3 regions of the Sphingopyxis sp. NFH-91 genome follow, and region 1 is predicted to be linked to each of the others. Evidence: predicted binding sites of a transcription regulator. Region 1 holds the regulator's gene; each other region holds the start of a gene.
The links. The regulator LexA, encoded in region 1, represses DNA repair genes until DNA is damaged. The targets are predictions, from matches to a motif close to GTTCCNCNCTTGTTCT.
Positions count from the first base shown of each region.

Region 2: L0963_RS05420 (S24 family peptidase) is a predicted target of LexA. The motif match lies at 905-920, and genes of this name have one in related genera.
Region 3: L0963_RS05540 (transcriptional regulator) is a predicted target of LexA. The motif match lies at 1,165-1,180, and genes of this name have one in related genera.

Region 1 is NZ_JACBGA010000006.1:132,494-134,755, forward strand. Features, by position in the region: gene gltX (glutamate--tRNA ligase) at 1-115, opposite strand, end outside; gene L0963_RS14060 (hypothetical protein) at 185-760, shown strand; gene lexA (transcriptional repressor LexA) at 881-1,564, opposite strand; gene L0963_RS14070 (molybdopterin molybdotransferase MoeA) at 1,630-2,262, opposite strand, start outside.
Region 2 is NZ_JACBGA010000002.1:95,819-98,080, reverse strand. Features, by position in the region: gene L0963_RS05425 (PD-(D/E)XK motif protein) at 1-619, shown strand, start outside; gene L0963_RS05420 (S24 family peptidase) at 986-1,627, shown strand; gene L0963_RS05415 (thermonuclease family protein) at 1,640-2,065, shown strand; gene L0963_RS05410 (DUF5818 domain-containing protein) at 2,062-2,262, shown strand, end outside.
Region 3 is NZ_JACBGA010000002.1:122,372-124,633, forward strand. Features, by position in the region: gene L0963_RS05525 (type IV conjugative transfer system protein TraE) at 1-236, opposite strand, end outside; gene traL (type IV conjugative transfer system protein TraL) at 248-535, opposite strand; gene L0963_RS05535 (hypothetical protein) at 562-891, opposite strand; gene L0963_RS05540 (transcriptional regulator) at 1,242-1,703, shown strand; gene L0963_RS05545 (AlpA family transcriptional regulator) at 1,750-1,980, shown strand; gene L0963_RS05550 (efflux transporter outer membrane subunit) at 2,175-2,262, opposite strand, start outside.

The sequences.
Region 1 (2,262 bases):
GCGCGCCGCCGATGTGCAGATATCCCGTGGGAGAGGGGGCGAAGCGGGTGACGACGGCGGCGCCCGTCGCTTCGGGGGTCGCTTTTGCCAATTCGGTTTTGTTTTCGGTTGCCACTCTGGCCTCTTTCACTCAGGCTGCCGGCCGCGAACAGGGACCGCGGCGGATTTCGGGGCTGCCCCTAGCATGGCGACAAGCACGCTTCAAACGCCCATTGCCGCGCAAACGCTTTCATGGTTCGGCGCCTTGCCGGCGGCGCTCGAGAGGCGCCTGGAGACCGAGTGCGAGCGGCTGCCGCTCTGGCTTCCCGTGGCCTTCGGCGCGGGGATCGCGCTGTGGGTCGCTTTGCCGACCGCGGCGCAATGGATCGGGCTTCTTTGCGCCATGGCGGGGATGGCGGTGCTGCTCGCACAGCCGCGCCCCGACCTGCTCGTGACCGGCGACGGGCGGCATATCGCGGCCGCCGTGCCGGGCGGCGGCTATGCCATGCTGCGCGATCGTGCCGGCGATTTCGTACGCGACGCGATGGCCGAAGCGGCGGGGATCGACACGCCGCTCGTTGCGCTCGGCGATCTCGACCATGTCGATTGCAATCGCGATTTCTGCCGCTGGACACAGGGCAGAGGCGATGCGCCGCGCGTCATCCTCGCCGCGCACGGCGCGACCGGATCGCGGGTGAGGAGATGGCGGCCGCCTGCGCCGCCGCCGATGTGGTCATCAGCGAACGCTGGCTACCGCGCGAATGCGTCGCGCGCTGGCTGACGATCGACCGCGATACGCTGGAACAAAGCGGCGGCCTTGTGCTCTATCTGGGCACAAAGCCGCGGCTCGTTTCGGCGCTGCGCGCGGGCGATACGCATCCATGGCGTCGCCCGCACGAGCTTAGTGGTAACGACGAAGCAGTCCCGACAGCCGACCTTGCACCATAACGCGATCGGCTTCGTAACGCTGCGGTTCATAGGCGCTGTTGGCGGGATCGAGGCGCACCATCCGGCCTTCGCGGTGGAAATATTTGAGCGTTGCGTCCTGTCCGTCGACGAGCGCGACGACGATATCGCCCTCGCGCGCGGTACTAGCCTTCTGGATCAGCGCATAATCGCCGTCGAAAATCCCCGCCTCGACCATCGAGTCGCCCGATACTTCGAGCGCATAATGTTCGCCCGCGCCGAGCAACGCGGCGGGAACGGCGAGCCGGTTATAATCCTCGAACGCCTCGATCGGGACGCCCGCTGCAATCTTGCCGTGCAGCGGCACTTCGATAATGTCGTTCGCGGCGATGGGCTTCAGCGCCGGTGCGGGCTTGCGCAGCGGCACCACATTGTCGCTTTCGCTCCGTGTTTTGGGTTTGGCCGCGTCGGGCAGCTTCAACACTTCGAGCGCGCGCGCACGATTGGGCAGGCGGCGCAGGAAGCCGCGCTCCTCCAGCGCACTGATCAGCCGGTGGATGCCCGATTTCGACTTGAGGCCCAGCGCCTCCTTCATTTCCTCGAACGACGGCGAGATGCCGCTGGCGTCGAGCCGTTCCTGGATGAAGTGGAGCAGTTCATGCTGCTTCGCGGTCAACATCGGTCGTTCTCCATGATGGCGTTGCCGGACATAAGGGGAACGATAGTGGAACAGACCGGAACTTGTCAAGCGATCGCGATATAGCTTGCAAGCTCCCCCGCCGCGCGGGGTGCCGCGCCGATATCGCGGACGATCAGCGCGTTGGCGGAGATCAGCGGTTGCGTCTGGCCGCTGTCCTGTCCGTCGCAGGGGGTGAGCAGCCCCTTGTCGAGGCGCGCGCGCAAATAATCGCGCCTTGCCCCGCCGGGGCCGAGTGGAACCGCGAGTGGCGCCTTTTCCAACACCGGCAGCGGCGCGGCCGCCCCGGCAAGGTGGCGGACGAGCGGTAGCACAAAGAGCGTCGCGGTCACGAACGCCGACGACGGATTACCCGGCAGGCCGAGCAGGATCGCATCGCCGATCCGGCCGGCGATCAGCGGCTTGCCGGGGCGCATCGCGATCTTCCAGAAATCGAGCAGCCCGCCCGCATCGTCGAGCGCGCCGCGGACATGGTCGTGATCGCCCACCGACGCGCCGCCAACGGTAACGATGACATCGTGCCGCCGCGCCATATCGCCCAATATATTGGCGAGAACGCCGCGATCGTCGCGCGCGCGCAGTGGCAGCGTGACGTCCGCGGGTTCGGCGGCGAGCATCGCGGCGAGCATGGTGCCGTTGCTGTCGGGTATCTGGCCGGGCGCGAGCGCACGCCCGGGCGC
Region 2 (2,262 bases), on a different contig from region 1:
GCGCACAAATCGTCCCACTGAGATGATGCGAGCGCTGGAATATTGGCAGGGCTGGCAAGACGGTGGTCGTGACTTTCGTTTCGGTGACCATGCCATCGAGGTCAAGACGACGCAGTCGAGCATCTCTGCCCACGAGTTCAGTGGATTGCACCAGCTTGAGCCCACGATCCTACCTTCAGGGGCACGGGAGCAACTTCATCTACTTAGCATCGGCTTAGTCGCGTCGACCTCGGTTGGAGAAACACTTCCGGCAATCGTCGACAGTATTATTGGATTGTTGAGCCTATCAGCGGCTCCTGAGATCGTCGATGAGATGCTTCGCCGCGTCTCACTATATGGAAGCCAGTCTGGCGGGGGCTACTCGCACGAGTCAATGCATGGTTGGGGTGCGTATGGCACTCGCTACGCGCATAGTTTCCCGCCACGCCTCTACCGCATCGACGATCCCGCGATGCGCCTTCTCGATCGAGAGCTGTTGTCTCGCACGTTCGTTCAGCCAGAAGGCTTGGCCTTCACGATGCATCTTCCTAGCCAGGTCTCAGCCTTTAACCCAGCGCCAAGTTGGGAAGTTGAGATCGACGCCATAACGCAGGGCTTACGTGGCATCCCGAAAGGCTAGTCAACAGTGCCGGCGGTAACCCGTTCGTGCAGCTAACCTCATGTGAGCAGATTGGATTGTGAACGCTTTAGCCAGTTCGGCGTATTTCATCCAACTTGACTCAGATAGCCGCGCAGGCGCTCTTCCGTTCGTCGTCGCAGGCGTCTGCCTGATCTAAGGTCAGCAACGAGCCTTGGGTCTCCCGCAGCTAAGCGACCGAAAGTGCTCGGCGACGTCCGTGTTCGCGCTAGATATACCTCGATCTGCTCCAATAGCTCCATCGCCATAGACTCGCTTTAAGCTTGCGTTCCTGTTATGTTCTTACTAGGAAGGCTTCCTAGAGTCTAGGATCGATTTTCCTAGGTGCCCGCGATAGGACTGGCAGTCATGGACGACGCACGGAGAGCCCTGGACGAACTGATCCAGCAACGAGGAGTAAATTACTCCTCGGTTTCGCGCCTGTTGGGGCGCAATGCCGCTTACATCCAGCAGTATATTCGGCGCGGCAGCCCGAAGCAGCTGGACGAGCAGGACCGCTCGGTTCTGGCGCGATTTTTCGGGGTCGATGAGAAGGTTCTTGGAGCCCCTGCCCGCCGCTCAGGCCCGGTCGTCGAACTGGTCCATGTGCCTTTGCTCAATGTCGAGGCATCGGCCGGCCATGGCGCTCTGGCCGAAATGGAAGCCAAATCCGCGCAGTTCGGCTTCGACGAGAAGTGGCTGCGCCGACTGACCGCGAGCAAGGCATCGAGCCTCTCGATTATCGCGGTGCATGGGGACTCCATGGAGCCAACCCTCCACGATGGCGACGAGGTTATGGTCGATCTCGGGGATGGCCAGTCGCGGCTGAGAGACGGGATCTATGTCCTGCGGATGGACGACATGTTGAGCGTAAAGCGCATTGCCCTCGAACCACAGGGCAAGCGCGCGTCGGTTCTGAGCGACAACCCGGCCTATCCAAGCTGGCGCGGCCTCGAGAAACGCACGCTCAACATCGTCGGACGGGTTCTCTGGTTCGGACGGGCGCTCTAAGGTGGTTCTCTGATGCTTGCCCTCCTTGCCGCTTCGATCGTCGCTTCCGGACAGACCTTTACCTGCACACCGACTCATGTCTGGGATGGTGACGGTCCGGTCTGGTGTGCGGAAGGCCCTCACCTGCGGATCGCCGGCATCGCGGCCCGGGAAATGGACGGCACCTGCCGCACCAATCAGCCCTGCCCAAATGCCACGGCAATTGAGGCGCGCGACGCCCTTGTACATCTGATGGGCGGCGCGAAGGGAACAATTTCGACCGGTCATGTGGTAGTCAGAGGTCCGCGGCTGACATGCCGCTCCGAGGGGTCCGCAGGCGGAAACAGGACCGCTGCCTGGTGCCGTCTGCCGTCAGGTGCCGATCTGTCATGCGCCATGATCAAGACCGGCAAGGTCCTGCGCTGGGATCGCTACTGGAAAGGCCCGGCTTGCCAATGAGCAGCACCACGCATCTGACCGGCATCGTCGAATGGGCGGCAAACGGACCGGTGCTGCGCACCGATGGTGGCGGGACTTGGGAACTCGACAACACCCGCCAGGTACGGAAATTCATCGGCGCCCGCGTCGAAGTGGTCGGGGAGCGTTCAGGGTTCAACGGATTTGCCTGCGACCAGATATGGCCTGCCGGAAAGCCT
Region 3 (2,262 bases), on a different contig from region 1:
AGAAGAACAAGAGCCGCATCGCGGGTGACTAGCTCGAGATAGTCGGCCTCGACCCCGGCACTGCTCACGGTGAGCGCTTTGGGAACAGTCGGAACCAGCACCACTTCGCGGTCACGGGTAGCGGCAAGGCTCCCGGCGATGACCAGTGCGAGGCCTAGGCCAGCGCTAGTGAGCGCAAAGAGGTTGCGCTGGCGCAGCAGCGATTGCTGACGTTCGTGAGATATGTCGGAATACATGGAAGTGCCCCTCAACCGGCGAGTAGTCGGCAGTGGGAAGGCGGCGTTGCCTTGAGGCCCAGAAATCCTGCAGGCAGATACCAGTATGCGGCGTGGGCTACCCAGGAGCTGGCGCGTCCTGCTTTTGCCTTTCGCAATGCGAACCAGGCGCCGAAGGCGACTATGATGCCGATAAAGATATGCTGGGTGAGGATCCCCCAGGTGAAGGGGGCCAGCATTCCCGCGAACTCGTCGATGGTCCAGAAGCCGATAAGCTCCGGGTCATCGAGCCGCCGAGGAATGATGTAAGGGTCTGCCATGGCGACGCCGCCTTCCCCAGCCGGGCTCAGATGACCGCGGTCACGACCGAGGTGACGATCGGAACACCCGTGCCGACACCGATGCCGACACCCACCGGAACGGCGACCTGGCCGAGCGAAAAACGCCCGGATGCCAGACCGATCAGGCCGCCAGCGAGGCTGAGAACCGTGATGATCTTGCCGCCCGAGCCTTCCAGAAAGTCCGTGAACTTCGTGAGGGCAGGGGTGAAGGTCGTGTCAGCGCCGGCATAGGCGGCGCTCGCCGCAAGCGCCGCGATTGCGACCGGGATGGCAATGTTGAGGGTCTTGCCGAGACCCTTGACGCTGGCGCGCCTGGGGAGGGTGAGAGACTGCATGTGAAGCTCCGGTTGGAGGGGTGGTCACAGCGTTCTTGTGTTCGCTGTGTGTTCCACATGCATCTAGGAAATGGTCGTAGGAAAGTGTTCAGGCGCAATACCGCCTGAAGGTGGAAGGATGCGGACGCATCTTTTCCAGGCCCGCGCCCGAAATCGACGATAACGACGTAAATTCAGTCTTATTTTGTCGGTAAAGGCCGTCACGGCAGCCGGGATTTGGCGACGAATCGGATAGAGGAACTGATTCGCCTCTAAACGAGATGTTCTGTGTATGTTCTTTTCGTTTTCCTACATGGGATGCTTCGCGTTATGCCTGCGAGTCGCACCAGTGCAGAACCTAGGAGACAACCATGCACCATCCAACCGCCGCCGCCAGACCGGCCAATGAAAGCTTGGCCCGCGTCCTTGCCCATGCGATCGAAGCCGCTGGCAAACCTCGCCACCGGATTGCCAATGAATGCGGCATGCATCGCGAGACCCTGCTTCGCCTTGCGCGCGGCGAGCGGCCTATCGGGCTCGACGAAGCAGCACGTGTGCTCTCCGCCTGTGGAGCCCATCCCCGCGCATCCATGATCCTCGCACTCGCCGGGCAGGAAGATCTCGCCTGCGAGTGGATGCATGGCGAGATGGGCGAATTTCTCGAAGAGTTCTTCACCAGCCTCCCAGTCCATCTTCAGCGGACCCTGGGACGGCGGATTGAGGATCTGCGGCCTCGGTGGGCCAACGGCACCTCACAGCTCGTGGCACGAATGCTTGCCAAGCACATCGATGATTTTGTGGGGCGCGACATCGCGATGTCGCTGTCGCGGTAAATCCCAAAGTTCGGAGGGGACCGAACCCAAGCGAATGAGATCAGCAATGCCGCTTTCTAATCAGGACACATCGAATACCCCTCAGCTTGCCGCAGCTGTGCCTGCCCGGTTTCTCCGCCTCCCGGAGGTCATCGCGCGGGTAGGGCTGCGCCGCTCCGCCATATATCAACGTATGAGCGAGGGTCGGTTCCCACGGTCGCGATCGCTAGGGCCGAAATGTGTCGTGTGGGTCGAAGCGGAAATCGACGACTGGATGCGCGAGATCGTATCAAGCTGATTCTCGCAGCCTATTTCATGTGGGAAGCGCGGCTTCCGACCAATTTACGCCATTCCAAAGCCGCGGTGGAAGGTCGGCTCATGTTGAAACCCGGTCATTCGCCAGTTGGATGGCGGCCGGGTGGCGATGTGCCCTTTTCCCTGCTGTTTGCTTGATTCACCGTAGTTTCCGGACATCTGTGCGGACTCAACCCTTCACTGATCGGCCCCGCCTGTCTGCAAGGCACCGCCGAGAGCTTGGTATAGCGCGACGAGTGCCGTCAGATTGTCGGCCTTCAACTGC